Regions from separate parts of the Fusobacterium mortiferum ATCC 9817 genome, predicted to be linked through region 1. Evidence: riboswitches for the same ligand, from Rfam matches in the RefSeq annotation. Region 1 holds a riboswitch; the other holds the start of a gene.

The links. Region 1 has a riboswitch for cyclic di-AMP ahead of FMAG_RS14165 (ABC transporter permease). Riboswitches for the same ligand answer to the same signal wherever they lie in the genome.
Region 2: it holds a riboswitch for cyclic di-AMP, as region 1 does, so the genes downstream of both, FMAG_RS04090 (HAMP domain-containing sensor histidine kinase) here and FMAG_RS14165 (ABC transporter permease) in region 1, are expected to answer to the same signal.

The regions. Positions count from the first base shown of each region.
Region 1 is NZ_GL987994.1:489,484-498,722, forward strand. Features, by position in the region: gene FMAG_RS11935 (betaine/proline/choline family ABC transporter ATP-binding protein) at 1-882, opposite strand, end outside; gene FMAG_RS14160 (glycine betaine ABC transporter substrate-binding protein) at 909-1,682, opposite strand; gene FMAG_RS14165 (ABC transporter permease) at 1,814-2,488, opposite strand; cyclic di-AMP (ydaO/yuaA leader) riboswitch at 2,580-2,720, opposite strand; gene FMAG_RS11945 (type III pantothenate kinase) at 2,773-3,549, opposite strand; gene FMAG_RS11950 (aminopeptidase) at 3,566-4,681, opposite strand; tRNA gene FMAG_RS11955 (tRNA-Gln) at 4,879-4,953, opposite strand; tRNA gene FMAG_RS11960 (tRNA-Pro) at 4,962-5,038, opposite strand; gene FMAG_RS11965 (Cof-type HAD-IIB family hydrolase) at 5,165-5,962, shown strand; gene FMAG_RS11970 (FtsW/RodA/SpoVE family cell cycle protein) at 5,987-7,213, shown strand; gene FMAG_RS11975 (LA_2272 family surface repeat-containing protein) at 7,235-7,813, opposite strand; gene aroC (chorismate synthase) at 7,974-9,068, shown strand; gene aroE (shikimate dehydrogenase) at 9,061-9,239, shown strand, end outside.
Region 2 is NZ_GL987988.1:646,070-658,531, forward strand. Features, by position in the region: gene FMAG_RS04075 (potassium channel family protein) at 1-344, opposite strand, end outside; gene FMAG_RS04080 (potassium channel family protein) at 370-780, opposite strand; gene FMAG_RS04085 (response regulator) at 787-1,461, opposite strand; gene FMAG_RS04090 (HAMP domain-containing sensor histidine kinase) at 1,514-3,355, opposite strand; cyclic di-AMP (ydaO/yuaA leader) riboswitch at 3,454-3,595, opposite strand; gene kdpF (K(+)-transporting ATPase subunit F) at 4,210-4,287, shown strand; gene kdpA (potassium-transporting ATPase subunit KdpA) at 4,303-5,934, shown strand; partial or broken gene kdpB (potassium-transporting ATPase subunit KdpB) at 5,942-7,995, shown strand; gene FMAG_RS04105 (potassium-transporting ATPase subunit C) at 8,014-8,595, shown strand; gene FMAG_RS04110 (hypothetical protein) at 9,562-9,753, opposite strand; gene FMAG_RS04115 (Hsp20/alpha crystallin family protein) at 9,807-10,235, opposite strand; gene FMAG_RS04120 (threonine/serine exporter family protein) at 10,435-10,923, opposite strand; gene FMAG_RS04125 (threonine/serine exporter family protein) at 10,923-11,681, opposite strand; gene FMAG_RS04130 (tRNA1(Val) (adenine(37)-N6)-methyltransferase) at 11,705-12,442, opposite strand.

The DNA.
Region 1 (9,239 bases):
TATTCCTTCAAATTTTCCTTTTCTGTCAATTACAAGAAGCGAGTCAACTCTTTCATGTCTCATTTTTCTTACACACTTAAATAGACTCATCTCAGCAGAACAAGTGATAGGGTTGTCAAGCATAATATCTTTTACTTTTATATACTCTGGAGATGACCAAATTCTATTTTTTCCAACAAAATTACTTACGAAATCATTTGCTGGATTTTTTAAAATAGTTTCAGGATCATCATGTTGAATGACTTTACCAGTACCCATTATACATATTTTATCAGCAATCTTAACCGCCTCATCCATATCATGACTAACAAATATTATAGTCTTTTTATACTGAGTTTGGATATTGATTAGCTCATCTTGGAGCTGAGAACGAGTAATAGGGTCAAGAGCTGAAAATGGCTCGTCCATAAGAATTATATCAGGATTTGTCATAAAAGCTCTGGCTATACCAACTCTTTGTTGCTGTCCACCACTTAGCTGTTTAGGGTATCTATCAGCAAATTTTTCATAGGGTAATCCCACCATATCCATAAGCTCTTTTACTCTTTCTTCTCTTTCTAACTCTGGAACTTTTTCTAACTTAGCTACTAATTCGATATTTTCTTTTATTGTCATATGAGGGAAAAGACCTGTCTGTTGGATAACATATCCTATTCCTCTTCTTAAATCAATAATATTTTTTTTAGAAATATCCTCTCCATCTATAAGGATTTTTCCAGATGTAGGTTTGATAAGTCCATTTATCATTTTTAGTGTAGTAGTTTTTCCACAACCAGATGGACCTACAAAAACTGTAATACTTTTATCTTCTATTTTTAAATTTATATCGTGTAAAACTATATTATTTTTAAATATTTTATTTACTCCTATAAATTCTATCATTTCATACCTCCTTTTAATATCTAAAATTATTTAGATATTAGACCTCTTTCGATTAAAAACTCATGAGCTACTTCTTGAGGTTCTCTTTTGTATGTATCTACTTGATTATTTAATTCTCTCATTACTTCATCTGTTAAAACATCAACAAGTGAATCAGCTATATTTTTTAACTCAGGATATTTATTAGCAATATCTTCTCTTATTAATGGTACAGCATGGTAAGGTAAGAAAAACTCTTTATCATCATCTAAAACTACTAAATTATATGTAGATATTAATCCATCAGTAGCAAAGGCATCTATTACATCACTCTCTTTATTAGCAATAGCCTGATAACGAAGAGCTCCATCTATAGATAGAGAGTTTTTAAATTTCAGTCCTGGATAAGCTTCTAAAAGTCCAGGTAACCCATCATGTTTATTTGTAAATTCAAATGTAGATGAGATAGTTAATTGTGGAGCAACTTTAATTAAATCACTGATATTTTCTAAGTTATATTTATCAGCAGTTTCTTTTCTAACAGCTAATCTGTATGTATTATTAGCTGAAATCTCCTTTCCAACTAATACATCATACTTCTCTTCTATCTCTTTTTTTGATATAGAATAAACATCAGAAGATTTAACATTTTCAGCTATAGGGTTATGCTTTAACATATCAGCAAACATAGTTCCAGTATATTCCATATACATATCTACTTCTCCTTTATTTAAAGCACCAAAAATAACTTGAGTTCCTCCTAAGGCTAACTTTCTATTAACTTTGATATCTGTTTTATCTTCAATTAAATCTGCTAACATATTACCAAGAAGAATTTGTTCTGTATAATCTTTACTTGCAATAGTAACTACTTTTTCTTGTGGAGCTATAAAGTTTTTAACAATATTCTTTCCACTAGAAAATAAGATTAAAAAAACAGCAAGAGTTAAAATTAGTTTATGTAAGAAAGGGATTTTTTATTTTCCTCCTCTCCACTAACTATTCCTTTAGGAACAACTATTTTTTCTATAATAGCTGCTGTCCAGTCAATAAATAGAGCCAATATACAAGCTGGAATAGCTCCAGCTAAAATTTGATATGTATTGGCTGTTCTTATTCCAGAGAATACTAAAAATCCTAATCCACCAGCTCCTACAAAGGCAGCAATAGTCATAAGTCCAACAGCTGTAACAGCAGAGATACGTACACCTGCCATTATAACAGGAAGAGCCATTGGGATTTGAATTTTAAAAAGTATTTGTAATTTTGTAAGTCCAATTCCTTCAGCTGCTTCTATCATCTGTGGGTTTATTCCTTCAATACTTGTATAAGTATTTTTTATAATAGGTAGTAAAGAGTAAAGTACTACCATAAAGATAGATGGCATAACTCCAATACCTAAAAAAGGAATAAGAAAACCTAAGAGTGCCATACTTGGAATAGCTTGAATAGTATTAGCAATTCCCATAACTGTTTTATTTATTTTTTTAAAATGACTTATTAAAATCCCCATGGGAACTCCAATAAGAATAGCTACAAGTACAGATATCAGTGTAAGATTTATATGTTCTACTAAAAGAGATATAATCTGAGCTCGTTCTTGTATAATATAAGTAAAAAAATCCATAAGTAAACCTCCTAAAAAATTGTACAAAAAAACACCAGGCTAGAGTCATGGTGTTTTAATTTGTAAAATTAAAAATATAACAAAATAAAGCCTCAACTCTTTTCAATGCTGACGAGGTTAGCTGCCGGACTCGGATTGAAAAGTATCCTATTCCATAAAGGAAATTCGCCCCAAAAAAGTGGGTCCCCCGCTTTATATCATAATAAAGATATAAATTAAGCAATTTGCACATGTACATTATACAAGATTTTTTATAAAGAGTCAAATTTAAAGAAAAAATAATTTTATTTTGTTTTATTATTTTGATATAGAGTATATAGACCTTTTATACTTAAATCTGCTTTGTATACATCTATCTCATCAATTTCAGCAGATAAGATTTTTCCAAGTCCACCAGTAGCAACTACAAAGCACTCTTCTCCTACTTCCTCTTTCATTTTTCTGATAATATGTTTTATCTGTCCAGCATATCCATAGAATATACCAGATTGGATTTGAGAAATAGTATCAGAACCTAATGCACATTCAGGTGTTGTAAATTTTACCTTAGGAAGTTTTGCTGTGTTACCACAAAGAGCATTGATGCTCATCTCAATTCCAGGAAGTATTGCTCCTCCAACATAGACATTTTTCTTTAATACATCAAAAGTTGTAGCAGTACCTAAGTCTATGATGATAAGATTTTTATCAGGATACTCTTCAAGAGCTTGGACAATATCAATTATTCTATCAGCACCAAATCCAGTAGGATTCATATTACTAGCAAATGTAAAAGGTAGATTTTTTTCTAAGTCTACTATCATAGGCTCAATATTAAAATATTTTCTTCCAAAGAATTGGAAAATAGTTATAAGATTGGGAACAACTGAAGAAACAACTATTCCACTAACTTTTCTTATTTCAATTCCATTAAATTTTGAAATATTTCTAAAATAAGAGAAATATTCATCTTCTGTCAATTTATCATTTGTAGAAACTCTAAATGTAAGAAGAGTATTTCCTTTTTCATCAAAGATTCCTGTTACAATATGAGTATTTCCAATATCTATAGTTATAAGCATAAAACACCACCTTAATTTATTTTAAATTTTCTGGATTTAAAGCTTTTAATTCATCTAAAACAAAGATACCATCTTTTCTAATTAATATATCATCTATCCAAATCTCTCCACCACCAAACTCTGGTCTTTGGATAAGAACTAAATCCCAGTGAATACTAGATTTATTTCCATTGTCAGCTTGTTTATAAGCTTGTCCAGGAGTAAAGTGAATACTTCCAGATATTTTTTCGTCAAATAGAGTATCTTTCATAGGTTTTAGAATATATGGGTTTACTCCAAAAGCAAACTCTCCAATATATCTAGCTCCCTCATCAGAGTTTAAAATTTCATTTAATTTTTCTGTATTATTAGCAGTAGCTTTTACAATTTTACCATCTTTAAACTCAAATACTATATTTTCAAAAGTAAATCCTTCATAAACAGATGGAGTGTTGTATGAGATTACACCATTGACACTTTCTCTTACTGGAGCAGTATAAAGTTCTCCATCTGGAATATTTCTAAGTCCGTAACATTTAACATTAGGCATTCCTTTAATAGAAAAACTGATATCTGTTCCAGGACCTACTATTCTAACTCTATCTGATCTATTTAAAAGAGAACTCAAGCTGTCCATAGCTTTTTCCATTTTAGAATAATCAAGACAACATACATCAAAGTAAAAATCTTCAAAATTTTCTAATGATGTATTTGCAAGCTGTGCCATTGAGTTATTAGGATATCTTAGTACTACCCATTTAGTATTATTAACTCTTTCTTTTAAATGTACAGGTAGCATAAAGATATCTGAATACATTCTCATTTTTTCATCTTCTACATCAGATAGTTCTGCTGTATTGTCACTACCTCTGATCCCTATATAGCAGTCCATATCTTTCATTCTTTCTAGCTCATATTTTGCCATTAGTTCTAGTTGCTCTTTAGTAGAAGATTTTAAAAGCTCTCTAGTAATAGATTGGTCTTTTAAAGTGACGAAAGGTAATCCTCTAACTAAATGAATCTCTTTAACTAATGCTTTTGCTAGATTTTTAGGAGTATCTCCAAAAATTTCTATTAAAACTTTTTCTCCTTTTTGTACTCTACAAGAGTGAGAAACAAGATTTTTTGCTAATTTTAATATTCTACTATCCACAGTATTCACCTCATAATATTTTTTTCAATTATAGCATAGAATATTGAAAAATAGAATAGAAGAGAAAAATAAAATTGAAGATTACATAATTAAAAAATTTAAAATAACTTAAGTTGAATTAAAAATAAGAAGATAGGAAAATTATTTTGATTAGGATAAAAAAAAGCCACTCAATAATTTGAGTGGTTGATTGCAAATGGCTGGGGTGGCTGGATTCGAACCAACGCATGACGGAGTCAAAGTCCGTTGCCTTACCGCTTGGCGACACCCCAATTTAAGATGGTCGGAATAGCAAGATTCGAACTTGCGGCCCCCTGCTCCCAAGGCAGATGCGCTACCGGACTGCGCTATATTCCGTCTCATCAACAAAAGTAATAATATCATATTTTAAAAAAAATGTCAATAAAAAAAATTACTTTTCAAAAAAAAAAATAATGGTATTATATTAAGGTATAAAAATAAAAAAGATGAGGAGTTAAGTTTATGAAATATGAAGCAATAGTTTGTGATTTAGATGGAACACTTTTAAATGAAAAACATCAATTATCAGATGAAACAAAGGAAGTTATAAAAAAGGTTAAAGATACAGGTAAAAAGATATTTATAGCTACTGGAAGACATCACTTAGATGCTTTAGCAATAAAAAAACAATTGGGATTAGACTCATATCTTATCAGTTCAAATGGAGCTAGAATACATGATGAGCATAATAATGAAGTATATGAGAGAAATATTGATGAAGAGACAGCTAATTTTATTTTAAATGTTAAGTGTAACAAAGAGATTGAAAGACATATATATACAGATACAAAATGGTATGTTGAAGAGCATAAAGAGGAGTATATAGAGTTTCATAAAGAGAGTGGATTTTTATATGAGGTAAAGGATTTCTCTAAAATAGTTGGAGAAAAATTTATAAAAATATTTTTTATCAGCAAAAATCAAGAGGAACTATTTAAGCTAGAAAAGTATTTTGAAGAGGTAATAGGAGATAAGGTTTCAATAACACTATCTGGACCAGAGTGTTTGGAACTTATGACAAAAAATGTAACAAAGGGAGAAGCTGTAAAAAATATTATGGAAAAACTTAATATTCCATTAGAAAATACTATGGCTTTTGGTGATGGATTAAATGACTATGAGATGTTAAGTGAAGTAGGTAAGGGACTTCTTATGGGAAATTGTGCTCAAAGACTTAGAGAAAAGCTTCCTAATAATGAGATGATAGGTAAAAATATAGATAATGGAGTAGCTAAGTATTTAAGAAAAACATTTTTATAGAATTTCTTTGGAGGGATATAAAGAATGGACAAAGTCAAATTAGAAACAGAAAATCCTTATTATAAAAGAAATCAAATAAATAGAACTTTGAAAAAAATAGATAAAGAAAAGAGAAAAAGAGCAAGAAATAGAGGAATAGTTCTTCTTCTTTTCTTTTTGGTTATATTGAGCAACTTAAATATGGCTAGTGCAAGTTTTTATAGTATCTACTTTGAAGGAATAAAGGTTATTAGAAACCATTTTATCTATATAATTTTAGGGATAATCTGTTTTATAATTACTTCAAAGATAAATTACAAATTATATAATAAAAATAAAATAAGTGGAATTTTATTTTTATTATCTACAATTATATTTATTATAATTATAATAGGAAGTAAAATACCATCATTATCAAGGGTAATACCTCATGTAAATGGAGCAATAGGTTGGATAAGATTTGGTTCTTTTAGTGTGCAGCCATCAGAGATGATGAAATTGCCATTTATTATAATAATAGCCCATATTATGGAAAAATGTGAAGAGGAAAGATACAACGATAAAAAAATACTATTTTCTTTGTTACCAGTTATGGGAATATTTATGCTATTAATAAATCTACAAAAAGATTTGGGAACATCAATACACTATTTGGGGATATTTGCTTTTATGTTGTTTATGAGTAGATTAAATATGAAATTGATAGTAGGAAGTGTAGGAGCTGTTTTAGTATCAATAGGAGGTCTATTTTACTATGTAAGTAATCTAACTGACTTATCAAATGAGAGTTATAAAATAAAGAGAGTTGGAAGTTTTTTAAATGGTCTTTTGAAAAATGAATATGACTATGGAATAGGATATCAAGTGGGGCAATCTCTTATAGCTTTTGGAAGTGGTGGATTAGTAGGTAAGGGATATGGAAATGGAGTACAGAAGTATAGCTATTTGCCAGAGATAAAAACTGACTTTATCCTTGCTTCCTATGGTGAGGAGTTTGGATTTATAGGAATGTTACTTCTTTTGACAATATTTCTATTGCTTTTTAATATTATTCAAAAAACAGCTGTGGAAACAAAGGATTATTTTGGAAAATATTTAGCAATAGGAATTGGAGGATATATAATAATTCAAATGGTTATAAATCTTTCTGTTGCTTTAGGAATACTTCCTGTATTTGGAATACCTATGCCATTTTTTAGTTCAGGAGGAAGTTCTCTTATAACAGTATTTTCAGCCTTGGGAATAATAATAAACATAAATAAACAAAGATAGAGTGGGAAAACCACTCTATTTTTAAAATAATATTTTTCTAAAGTTTACAATAGGTAAAACAGGGAATACTCCATTTTCAGCATAGTTGATAAGTCCTACTTGTAATCCTTCTAGTTTTTTAGTAGCATTGACAAATCCGAATTGAAGCCCTCCCACTTGTTGAGCATAGTTAACAAAACCAATTTGAACCATAGCTTCTTGATTAACCATATTAAGTCCACCTAATTGGAAAGTAGCATTTCCTCCAACTGTATTTACAAGTCCAAGATTTCCACCATTTACATCTCCTTTAACATCATTCCAAAGAGCTAAAGAGATTCCTCTCATATTTCCATCTACTCTAAAAGCTTCAAAGAAAAGTGAAAGGTGTAATCCATTAAAATTACCATTGACTTTTCTATAACCAATAAGAGATAAATCTACCCCTGAAACATTTTGGTTTTCAGCACCAAGAACATTAAAACTGAATCCATCTATTGAGTCGTATTTAGTAGCTCCAAATTGAACTCCTGGTAATACTGAAAATTGAGCTCCTTGTGTAGCAGCAAAAGAAACAGAAGACAGTAGTGCTACTCCTGCTATTAAAGATTTTAATTTCATAAAAATTTTCCCTCCACAAATTAATTTTAGACCTTATTATATCATATTTTTGAAAAAAATACTATAAGAAACTTATCATATAAGATGATTTTAAATTTACGTCATTAAATTGATAAAATGTGGTATAATTATGTTAGAAGAATAGAGAGAGGAGAAGAGTATGGGAGCTAATTGGGGACATAGTTTGAGATTATCAATTTTTGGGGAATCTCACGGAAAAGCAATAGGGATAAATATAGATGGATTAGCTAGTGGTATAGATATAGATTTTGAAAGCATAGAGAGAGATATGGGAAGGAGAGCACCAGGGAAAAATAGTTTTTCTACTCAAAGAAAAGAGAGTGATAGCTTTGAGATTTTAAGTGGAATCTGTGACGGTAAGACTACAGGAGCTCCTCTTTGTGCAATTATTAGAAATGAAGATAAAAAATCTAAAGATTATTCAAAATTAAAAGAGGTAATGAGACCTAGTCATAGTGATTATTCAGCATATATAAAATATAGAGGATATAATGATGTAAGAGGTGGAGGTCATTTTTCTGGAAGAATAACAGCCCCACTTGTTTTTGCTGGAAGCTTGGCTAAGAGTATCTTAGCTAAAAAGGGAATATATGTAGGAGCTATGATAAAGAGTATAAAAAATATAGAATTAGAAACACCAAATGAAGATAGATTATCTAAAGAGCTTTTTGATGAGCTGGCTAAAAAAGAGCTGGCTATTTTAGATGAAAAGAAAATAGTAGAGATAAAAGAGGAGATAGAGAGAGCTAGAATGAATCAAGACTCTGTTGGTGGAACTATAGAATGTTTTGCCATAGGAGTACCAGCAGGATTGGGAGAGCCATTTTTTGATTCATTAGAGAGTAGTATAGCTCATTTAGCTTTTTCTGTACCAGCTGTAAAAGGAATAGAGTTTGGAAAAGGATTTGATATAGCAAAATATTATGGTAGTGAAGTAAATGATGAATACTACTATAAAAATAGTATAGTGAAAACTAAATCCAATAATAACGGAGGAATATTAGGGGGGATATCCAATGGAATGCCTATAAATTTTAAAGTTGCTATAAAACCTACTCCATCTATTTCTAAGCTTCAACATACAATAAATATAAAAGATAAAAAAGATTGTGAATTAGAAATAGAGGGAAGACATGACCCTTGTATAGTACCGAGAGCAGTAGTGGTAATAGAATCAATAATGGCAATAGCATTGTTAGATAAGATATATGAAGCAGGAGGCAGATATGAATAAATATGGTCTTGTGGGAAAAAAATTGGGGCACTCACTATCTCCAGAGATACATAACTATATTTTTGATAAGCTTGGAGTAGAAGCAGAGTACTCACTGTATGAGATTGAAGATGGAAAAGATATTTTAAAATTAATGGAAGAAAAAGGGATAAAAGGATTTAATATAACTAT
Region 2 (12,462 bases), on a different contig from region 1:
TCAAGTCCAAGTTTTTTAAATATTTCTACATTTTTAGGGTCATTTACTATAGCAAAAGTTCTAGCTACTCCATATAATTCTTTTGCCATTTGACATATTATTAAATTATCAGGGTCATGTTGAGTTAAAGCTATTACTATATTTGCATATATTGCTCCAGCATCTTCTAAGATAGTTGGTTTAGTAGCATCTCCGTAAACTACTTCTATCTCTTCGTGTTCTTTAGAAAATTTTCTACAAATTTCTTTATTATTTATAATTAAAGTAACATGATGTCCTTTAGATATAAAAGATTTTATTAAAAAATGTACTTCCTTTCCTTCTCCAACTATTATTATATTCATATCAAAACTCCTTATTATAAATCTTTTATATTAAATTTTTAAATTTTTCTACAGATAAAAGAGTTGGACTTATTGTTTCTATTCCATATTTTTCATAAATCTTATGTTTTGTTGGGTCAAATACTCTAGCTATAACTGTTGGAACTTTATATATTTTCTTAGCTATCTGAGCTATCATAATATTTGTATTATCATTATTAGTAGCAGCTAATAATATAGCAGCCTTTTCTATGTTAGCACTTTTTAAGGTATCTTCATCCATTCCATCAGCTTCTATTGTAAAACCGCTAAAGTTTTCAGTGAGAAGATTAAAATTATCTTCATTTTTATCTATTATCACTACACTTTTTCTTTTACTTGAAAGATATTCAGCTACATTAGAACCAAAACGACCACACCCTATTATTATTACATAATCATTTTCTATTTTACTCATATTCTTCTACCCCAATTTAATATCGTTTATTATTGATTCTAATTCTGTAATTCTATCAAGATTACTATTAGCTGGTTCATATGATGGGTCTAAAGCTAAAGCTGCTCTATAATATTTTTGTGCTTCATCAACATTTCCTTTATATTCTTCAATTACTCCTAAAAGGTTATGGGTATCTGGAAGTCCAGGTTCTTTACTAATTGCTATTCTAAGTGCTTCAATGGCTTTATCAAATTTTTTCTCTATAATATTAAGCTTAGCAAACTCAATGTATTCTTCAAAAGTATTAAGTTTATCCTCTTGTAAATTTTCTCTTGAAAAAACTTTAGCTACTAAAGCTTTTATTTGGTCTGGAGTAAAAGGTTTACTAATAAAATCAATAGCATTTAATTTAATAGCAGTAACAGCTTCTTTTATAGTTCCATAAGCTGTCATCATTATTACATTACTTTTATTTTCATTTTCTCTCAATTCTTTTAAAACTTCCATTCCTGTTTTTCCAGGCATTTTAATGTCTAAAAGAATTAAATCATATATTTTTTTTTGATTTAAAAGAATATCTAGTCCTTCTTCTCCATTAATAGCTGTATCTACCTGATATCCTTCAGATTCAAGACAATAAGTAAGAGTCATTCTTATATTTCTTTCATCATCTATTATTAATATTTTTTTCTTTTCCATTTTTTTCACCTCTATAATTTTTTATATTAGTTATATATTAAAATTTAAAAAATTAATTTTTTTTACATTTAAGAGAAAAATAAAAAGTACTTCCTTTTCCTAATTTACTATCTACCCAAATTTCTCCGTTATGATTTTTTATAATTTCTTTACTTATAGAAAGTCCAAGTCCTGTTCCTTCTATTTTACCGTCGTTAGATACTTTAACTTGAATATATTTATTAAATATTTTTTCAAGTTGGTCTTGAGGAATACCTCTTCCTTCATCTTTTACAGCAACTACTAAATTCTCATCTTTTTTAAATGCTTCTACTAATATATGATTAGGTTCTCCTTCCTTTCCATATTTTATAGCATTCCCTATAAAATTAGTTAAAACTACACTAATCTTATTAAAATCTGCTATTACTGGTGTAGAATTATCTATATTTCCTAATTCTAAAGTGACATTTTTATTTTCACAAAGATTTCTTAAAGGTTTTATAGCAAAATCTATAATTTTTTTAATATCACACTCTTGGAAATTCATAGGAGTTTTTCTAGACTCTAGTCTTGATAAATCCAATAAATCTTTTATAAGTAATTTTAATCTATCGTTATCCAATTTAATTGCAGTAACAAGTTCTTTTTGTATATCATTTAATTCTCCAATACTTTTATCAGATAAAAGCTCTACAGCCATACCTATTGAAGTAAGTGGAGTTCTAAATTCATGAGAAACAGTAGAAACAAAATTATCTTTCATTTGGTCTAATTCTTTAGCTTTTGTAATATCTTGAAGAAGAATTACTATTCCTAGTCTTTCTCCATTCTTACTTATTATAGAATTAATAAATACCTTACAATATGTAATTAATTCTCCTTTATTTAGAGATATTTCTAATTGTTTCATTGTAGATTTTATCTCATCATTATTAAGAATTTCCTGTACACTATCATAAATTTTTTTATTATTTATAGCATGTAAGAAAGGTTGTTTTAAAAGCTCTTTTTCTTCAATATTTAAAAGTTCTTCTGCAGCTCTATTTACTAAAATTATATTATTTTCCATATCAGTTACTATAATTCCATCACTTATACTTTCTACAATAGCTTCAGCTTTTCTTTTTTCAGTCATTAGTCTTTTTATATTGATAGTTTTATATTTTTCCAACTTTTGTGCCATTTGGTTGAATGCTAATCCCATTTTACTAAATTCTTTATCTAAATTTTCAGGGATTCTTTGTGAGTAATCTTCACTAGATACTCCTTCTATTTTTTCTACAAAAATATCAAATTGTTTTAATATTTTAGCAATAAGATAGCTTATTATAAAAACACCTAGAATTATTATAGAAATTGATGCTATAAATGTAAATATTACTGCTTTTTGAGCTGTAATACTAGCTTTATCTCTTTTAATTAACATAGCATTTTGATTAACACTTACTAAATCTTTAGATAATTTTTTTATATTTTCAAATTTTGGAAAAATTTTCTTAAAATAATATTCAGATTGTTTTTCCTTTAAAAATAAAAAATTATTAAATTCTTCAACATAATCCCCATATTCTTTAGCTATTTGATTTACTATTTTACTTTCTCCTTGTTCAGTTATATTATTTTGGGCATCTTTTAAAGCAACTAAAAATTCTTTTTTATTAATTGTAAAATTTTTTATATACCCTCTTTCTTTAGTAAATAAATATGAAAGCTGTAAACTATCTTGTCTTTCAATAGATGCAATCATTTTTTGAGCTGCTACAATACTTTTATAATTAGAATCTAATATTCTTTCAATCGAATTATTAAGTCTTCTAAAATTGATAACAGACCAAATACTATTGATACTTATAGTAAATAAAAAGACAATAAATATCAAAAAAATCCTAGATTTGACACTTTTAATATACATATTTACTTCCCTCTAAAACAGTTTTAAGTTATAATATTCCCTCTAGCTTGTAAAAAAAATAACACCACAACAAAAAGTCATGGTGTTAATACACAATGCATGGCTCTTTTCAACGCTGACGAGGTTAGCTGTCGGGCTCGGATTGAAAAGTATCCTATTCTCAATTGAGAAATACGCCCCAAGAAGGTTGGGTCCCCCGCTCTATTTTTATCCTAAAAATAGATTAAGCAAATGGTAATATTCTTTTTACAATTCTGATTATACTACTAACGAATAAAAAGTCAAGATTTTTTTAACGATAAATAAATTTTATTTTAAAAATATTTTAAAAAATTATTTTTTCTTGACATTCATATAAAAAAGTGATAGGATTCAAAATCATAAAACAAACCTCTAGCTAATTAAGATATATTTTATCAAACTAATTAATTATAATTTAAGTTTATTCTGATATTTATTTATCTGAGTTAATTTATGAAGGGGATTTATTCTGAAAATTTATACCTAAGTAATAAACTGTTTTAGATACTTTATATAAAAGTATTGAAAAGCAGTTTTTATTTTACCTTTTTTTCTAAAAAATAGTATTTTTATATAAAAAATACTTAAAAATAAACATTTAGGAGATGAGATTAATGAAAATTTTAATATGTTTTATTTTAGCAATTTTTATTACTGCTCTTAAAATTAATATTTTCTGTTAATACTAGTTAGTTCAAAGGAGGAAATTATCATGAAAATTTTAACTTTTTCTATATTGCTATCAGTTTTAATTATTAAATTTGTTGTTTTCTGTTAGTAGCAAATTTAAAAATAAATTTATATTGAGACAGATATTTGTTGAGGGAGGAATTATGTATATTTTGGGAACTATTGTATTTTTATTATTTATCTATTTATTTTATGTACTTTTTAATCCAGATAAATTTTAAGGAGGAATATTTATTATGACTTTATTTAATTTATTTCTTTATCTATTGGCATTTATCTTATTGATAATACCAGTTGGTAAACATCTTGCAAAAATAATTATGTATGAGAAAACTATAGGAGAAAAAATTTTCTCGGTAATTGAAGCTCCTATTTTCAAACCAATAAAATGTACTTGTGAAAATATGAGTTTAAAAAATTATATTCTATCATTCTTAGTAGTTAACTTAGTAATGTACTGTTTAACCTATGGAATTTTAACTATGCAAGGGAATTCACCTTCACTTGCTTTCAACACAGCAATAAGTTTTATTACTAATACAAATCTACAACACTACTCTGGTGAGTGGTTAAATGGAATAGCTTCAAGACTTGCTCTTATAAACTTAATGTTTACTTCAGCAGCAAGTGGTATGGCTATATGTATGGCAATTATTAGAGGAGTTATGGGAATTAGACTTGGTAATTTCTATGAGGATATAGTAAAATCTGTAACTAGATTATTACTTCCAGCTTCTATCATAGTGGGTGTAGGACTTGTACTTTGTGGTTTACCTCAAACATTTGATACACAAATAATAGTAAAAACTGTTGAAGACAAATATCAAGTTATACCCTTAGGACCAGCAGCAGCTTGGGAAGCAATCAAACACTTAGGAACTAATGGAGGAGGTCTTTTTTCATCAAACTCTACACACCCCTTTGAAAATATTTCATTATGGTCTAACTATATAGAGATGATGTCTATGATGATTTTCCCTGGAGCTACAACTGTTGCTTTTGGTATAGTTGCTAAGAATAAAAAACAAGGTTGGTATGTATTCTTATCAATATTTGTATTATTCTTAATCTCTTTCTTTATGATATATTACTTTGAACAGCAAGGTGCTCCTATATTTAAAGAGTTTGGAATTACAGGAATGAATATGGAAGGGAAAGAGGTAAGATTTGGACTAATAGCTTCTGCACTTTTCACTGATATAACTACTTCGTTTACAACAGGAAGTGTAAATAATATGCATGACTCGCTTACTCCAATAGCTGGAATGATGCCATTATGGAATATGATGCTTAACTGCATCTTTGGAGGTAAGGGAGTAGGATTTATGAATGTAATCATGTATATGATTTTAGGAGTATTCTTATGTGGGTTAATGGTTGGAAGAACTCCAGAGTTCTTTGGAAAAAAATTAGAAGCAAGAGAGATGCAAATTATTACTTTTTTAATTCTAGTACACCCAATTATTATACTTGTACCAAGTGCTATCTCATTAGTTACTGAGTTAGGATATGGAGGACTATCAAATCCTGGATTCCATGGAATATCACAAGTATTATATGAATATACTTCAAGTGCTGCTAACAATGGTTCTGGATTTGAAGGATTAGGAGATTCTACTACATTCTGGAATATCACAACAGGTATAGTAATGTTTTTAGGAAGATATATCAGTATGGTATTAATGATTGTAGTTGGATATTCATTATACAAGAAAAAATCTGTACCTGTTACAGAAACTACATTTAGAACTGATAACTTAACATTTTCATTTATCTTATTCTTTATAATATTAATAATAGGTGCTCTTACATTCCTACCTGCTTTAGCACTAGGACCTATTGCAGAACATTTGAGCATTTGGAGGTAATTCAATTATGAGTAAACATAAAGTAAAAGGTATAGATAGTGCCATTTTACATCAAGCATTTATAGATTCTTTTAAAAAATTAAATCCAAAGATACTTATTAAAAATCCAGTTATCTTTGTAGTTGAAATAGGATTCTTTTTAACACTTTTATTAACTATTCATCCAGCTATTTTTAGCGAGGCTGAAACGAATTTAAGAGTGTTTAATGCTATTATTTGTTTTATTTTATTTGTTACAGTATTATTTGCTAACTTTGCTGAGGCAATAGCTGAAGGAAGAGGAAAGGCTCAAGCTGATAGTTTAAAAAAGACTAGAAAAAATACAGTAGCTAATCTTTTAAAAGCTGATGGAACTACCACACAAGTAGACGCTGGTTCTCTTAAAAAGGGAGATATAGTTATAGTTAATACTGGAGAATTAATTCCTAGCGATGGTGTGGTAATTGAGGGGATTGCTTCTGTTGATGAGTCAGCAATCACAGGGGAGTCTGCTCCTGTTGTTAAAGAAGCAGGAGGAGATTTTTCTTCAGTAACAGGTGGTACTCGTGTAGTAAGTGATAAAATTAAAGTTAAAATTTCTGTATCTGCTGGAGAGTCATTCTTAGATAAGATGATTAACTTAGTAGAAGGTGCTGAAAGAAAGAAAACTCCTAATGAGATAGCTCTTAATACAGTACTTGTTGGACTTACATTGATATTCTTAGTTGTTATTGTTACTTTATTCCCTATGGGACTTTATGTAGGAGTACAACTTCCATTATCAACTCTTATAGCTTTACTTGTATGTTTAATTCCTACTACAATTGGTGGATTACTTTCAGCAATAGGTATAGCTGGTATGGATAGAGTTAATAAATTTAATGTTATTGCTATGTCAGGTAAAGCTGTTGAAACTTGTGGAGATATAAATACAATTATTTTAGACAAAACAGGAACTATTACATTTGGTAATAGACTTGCAAGTGAATTTATTCCTGTTGAGGGAGTAAGCAAAAAAGATATTATTGAATACTCTGTTATCTCTTCATTAAAAGATTTAACTCCAGAGGGACGTTCAATTGTAGAGTTAGGAAAAAAATTTGAATGTATTTTAGATGAGAAAGATTATGAAAAAGCTGAATTTTTAGAGTTTTCTGCTCAAACAAAAACAAGTGGAATTAATTTAACTGATGGTAGAAAAGTTAGAAAGGGTTCTGGTTCATCTATTAAGAAATTTGTAGAGGAACAAAATGGAACTGTGCCAAAAGACTTAGATGAGATTGTAGATAGAGTATCAAGACTTGGAGGAACTCCATTAGTACTTGCAGTGAACAATAAAGTTCTTGGGGTAATCTACTTAAAAGATACTGTAAAACCTGGTTTAAAAGAAAGATTTGATAACATTAGAAAAATGGGAATCAAAACTATCATGTGTACTGGAGATAACCCACTTACAGCTGAAACTATTGCTAGAGAAGCTGGTATAGATGAGTTTGTAGCAGAATGTACTCCTGAACAAAAATAGAAGTTATCAAAAGAGAGCAAGCTCAAGGTAAATTAATAGCTATGACAGGGGACGGAACAAATGACGCACCTGCACTAGCTCAAGCTGATGTTGGTATTGCAATGAATAGTGGTACAACAGCAGCTAAAGAGGCAGCTAATATGGTCGACTTAGATTCTGACCCTACTAAAATATTAGAAGTTGTAGAGATTGGAAAACAGTTATTAATAACTCGTGGAGCTTTAACTACATTTAGTATAGCAAACGATGTAGCTAAATACTTTGCTATTATTCCAGCTATGTTTATAGTTGCTATTCCTCAAATGGAAATTTTAAATATTATGAAACTTTCATCACCTGTAAGTGCTATTGTTTCAGCTCTTATATTTAACGCAATTATAATCCCATTACTTGTACCAATTGCTTTAAGAGGTGTATCTTATAAACCAATGAAAATTGAGATTATGTTACTTAAAAACTTAGCTATCTATGGAGTTGGAGGAATTTTAGCTCCATTCGTAGGAATTAAATTAATAGATATGATTATTACTCCAATGCTAAGAGCTTTAGGAATGTAATAATAGGAGGATATATAAATGGAAAGTAAATCTGAGATTTTGAAAAAAAGTGTATATATAACAATTGCACTATTTATATTAGCAATAGGTTATACTTGTGCAATAAATGGTTTTGCTCAAATATTTTTCAATCATAGTGCTAATGGAAGTATCATTATAAAAGATGGACAAGCAATAGGAAGTAAACATATAGGACAGATTTTTACCGATGCTAAGTACTTCCATGGAAGGCCATCAGCATATAACTACAACACTTATACCACAGAGGAGGAAGCTCAAGTGCTCCCAGCATCTGGAGGTACTAATTTAGGACTTAGCAATCCTACTTATACAGAGAATATAAAAGCTAATATAGAGAAATTATTAGTTGAAAATCCTGGATTAAAAGTTGAGGATATTCCTGTTGAAATGCTTACAGCTTCTGGTTCTGGACTTGACCCACATATCACAATACAAGGGGCAATGATACAAGTTGACAGAGTAGCTAAAGAAAATGGAATTGCTAAAGATGAAGTAGTAACTTTAATAAATAAAATAGCTCATAAAGGCATTGTTAATGTGTTAGAACTTAACTTAGCTTTAGAAGAATTAGCTAAATAAGTCACTACATATAAATTTATTTCATAAGTCAAAACTCTGAAAAAGCAACTAATATATTGGTTGCTTTTTCATTTGATTTTTACTTTCAAAGATATTACAAATTCATTTAACTAGCAATTATAAAGATAAGAAAAATACTTAATTTATAAATACTCAGATAATATATCTTTTAATTTAAAACTAAATATTTCTCTCTTTAAAACTGAAGAGCTAACTATGATTACTGAATTTAAAATAACAGTAAATTGCTTAAAGCATAGCTATAAATAATTAATAAAATATTTAAATGATGATAAATATAGTCCCTTAATGAAAGTTATTTGCTAAATACTCCTGATAGTTATCCTGTTCATTTAAGAATTCCTTTAAAAGAATATTTTAATTTTGATTTATATGTTAGTAAAGAAGAGTTTTTTAAAAACAATACTCCAGTTTTAACTAATAAATGGTAAAAAAGTATTAGGAGAGTTTATCTCTCCCAGTAATTATTTATTATTTGATACACTATTGAGCAAGTTCATCATACTAATATTAGCATTAGGATAAACATGTAAATAGGTATTTAGAGCAGTTTCTACTTTTTCATGACCAAGTCTTTACTTATAACAATTGGATTTATTCCTAAATGTATTAGTAAGATTACATGATTATGTTTTAGATTATGTAATCTTATCTTTTCAATATTTTCAGCTTTAGTTATTCTCTTCATTTCATGTTCAAATAAATGTTTAGTATATGGAAATAATCTATCTTGTGGTTGAAGTTGATAAAGTTTATTAATGTATTCTCTTGATAATCCAAAGACCTGTGAGAGGTAAAAAATTCTTGTAGTAATAGAATAGTAATAAAAATTTAAAATCTAAAAAAGACTATACCCAAAATTTTAATCTATAGAGGATGTATTTTTTATATCTAAATATTTAATAAAAATAAAATAGCCAAATTTATTGGCTATTTTACTAAGAGTTATTTTTCTATTTTTTTAAATTTTAGATTTTTTTCAATTAAAGCAAATACAGCTTCATGAGTTAAATTTTTTTGTCCTTTTAATGTTTCAAGGTACTCTTTTACAGCTTCATGCTCTTTTTTATGATATTTATTTATTATATAATGTACATCAGCTTCTTGGTTAAAATTTACATATTTATGTTCTTTCATTTAAAGTCAACTCCTATTTTTACTAAAACTTTTATTCTATTTTTTAATATTTATTATCCTTCTATTTGAATATATTTTTTTTCTTCTGCTAATTCTTTAGCTTCTTTTTTAAGAACTTCTAATTTAAGTAGTCCGTTTTCAAATTTTCCTTTAATATCTTCTTGAGTAATATTATCTCCAATATAGAAGCTTCTAGTAAATTGACCAGTATATCTTTCTTTTCTTATATATTTACCTTCTTTATCTTTTTCATCTTTATTTTCATTGTGTGCAGCTGTGACAATTAAGTAACCATTATTGATTTCAGCTTTAATATCTTCTTTATTAAAACCTGGAAGTTCAATTTCAAGAAGATAATTATCTTTAAGTTCTTTTATATCAGTTTTTCCAAAAGAACTTTGTTTTTTTAAATTATCTCCAAAAAAATCATCTTCAAAAACATCATCAATAAATCCTTTTCTAAAAATACTAGGCATTAACATATATACCATCTCCTTAATAAATATTATTTAAAATTTTTCAATTTTGATTATATGTTTTTAATACCTTCTCTTCATTTACAAATTAATTATACTCTTTTTTATTAGCAAAGTCAATAGATGAGTGCTAAAAATTTTAAAAATTTATTTAAGAATAAAAAACTCCCTTTTTAATTTAAAAGGGAGTTTTATCTCTAAAAGACTAAAATCTATGAAAATTTTTTTTTCGTATTTTAATTTTCTTTTTAATATTTTGATAACGTCTAAATTTATAATAAATTTGAGAAAAAGTTGATACCATAACTATTCCTAAAGTAATAGCTATAGTTACAAGTAGTGTATCAATTCCTCTTTGAGTAGCTTCAGGAATTTTATTTTCAACAAAATATGACATAGTAAAATATATTCCACTTCCAGGAACAAGGGGAATAAGACTAGCTATTAATGTTGAAGTAACAGGAGTTTTTAATACTCTTGCCATTATCTCAGAGTATATAGTTATTCCAATAGAAGATAAGAAAAAAGCTCCAGGTTCAGAAGTACCATTTGCTTTAAAGAAAATAAATATAACCCAACCAATAACTCCACCAATACTAGCTGCTATTAATTTTTTCCCTTTTAAGTTAAAAAGTATTCCAAAAGCAAATGTACTTCCAGCAGAGGCTAATATTTCAATAAAAGTTCTATTCATTATACACCTCCGAATTTTAAAATAATAAATAGAGCAATTCCTGTTCCAGATGCAAGAGCAGCTCCTATTAGAAAAGCTTCAGCAGCTCTAGATAAACCTGATAATAAATCTCCAGCAACTAAATCCCTAACAGCATTGGTAAGGGCTATTCCAGGAACTAGAAGCATAATAGTACCTATTGTAGAATAGGAAACAGTATTAGTAAAACCTATCTTAAAGCTTATATAAGATGATAATGTACAAATAAATCCACCTAATATATTAATAAAAAAGTTATTAGCTTGTAGCTTGTTAGCAAGATTAGATATTACAAAAATGATTCCTCCACCAATAGAAGCACTGAGAGCATCATGTAAATTTCCACCACCCAAAAGAGCAAAGAAAAAAGCACCTCCACAGTAAGCAGAGAAATATATAGAATTTTTATAAGGGACTTCATGCTCTATACAGTGTAATTTCTCACTAAATTCTTCAAAGGTATATTTTTTTATATCTCTAACAAGTTGATTTATAGAGTGTATTTTATTTAAATTTGTAGTTCTCGATTGGACTCTTTCAACAGAGCAGAAAATCTTACCTTGGTAATTTCTAACAGAGGTAATGATGCAAGTAATAGATACAAAACATTGAGCATTAAGACCGTAATGTTTGCATATTCTAGAGATAATATCCTCAACTCTATAAGTCTCAGCCCCGCTTTGTAAGGCAATTTTACCAGTTAAATTAGCTAATGTTAAAATCTTGTTTTCATTTTCCATGTTTCCCCCAAAATTAAAATAGTTTATTTAAACATTTCTAAAACTACTTTTGAATAATTACCATCATCATCATGAGCAATGAGAGGAGATAATACTCTAAGTCCAGAGTTTCCATTTTTAACTCCTTCTATTAAGAGGATTTTTCCTTCTTTTTCTAGTTTTGTATAGCAAAATTGAATTCTTTTAGGTTCAAGAGAGTATTTTTTCATAGTTTCAATAATATCGATAAGCCTATCAACTCTATGAACCATAACAAAATATCCTTTATCCTTTAAAAGATTAGATGCTGTTTCTATTAAAGAGTTTAAGTTTATAGAGATTTCATGTCTGGCTAATGAAAGTTGATCTAAATCATTTAATTGTTTTTCTTCTCCATGAAACCTAAAAAAAGGTGGGTTAGTTACAACTAAATCAAAATATCCCTTTCTAAAATATTTATTCCAATTTTTCATATCGTCATTAATTATTTCTATTTGTTCTTGTAAATTATTTAATTCAATATTTCTTTTAGCTAAAGCACTAGATATACTCTGTATCTCTATCCCAGTAATTTTAGCTTTAGTTTTTTTAGAGAGAAAGAGTGGAATAACTCCATTACCAGTTCCTAAATCTATGATATTCTTTGTTGTTCTTGTTATTGTTGCAAACTCTGAAACAAGAAGAGAATCAATAGAAAAAGAAAAATGATCAGCTCTTTGTATAATTTTCATATCTTTTTGTAAAAGATTTATAATAGTTTCAAATTGTTTTCCATCATTCATAAAATAAATACCTCCTTAAA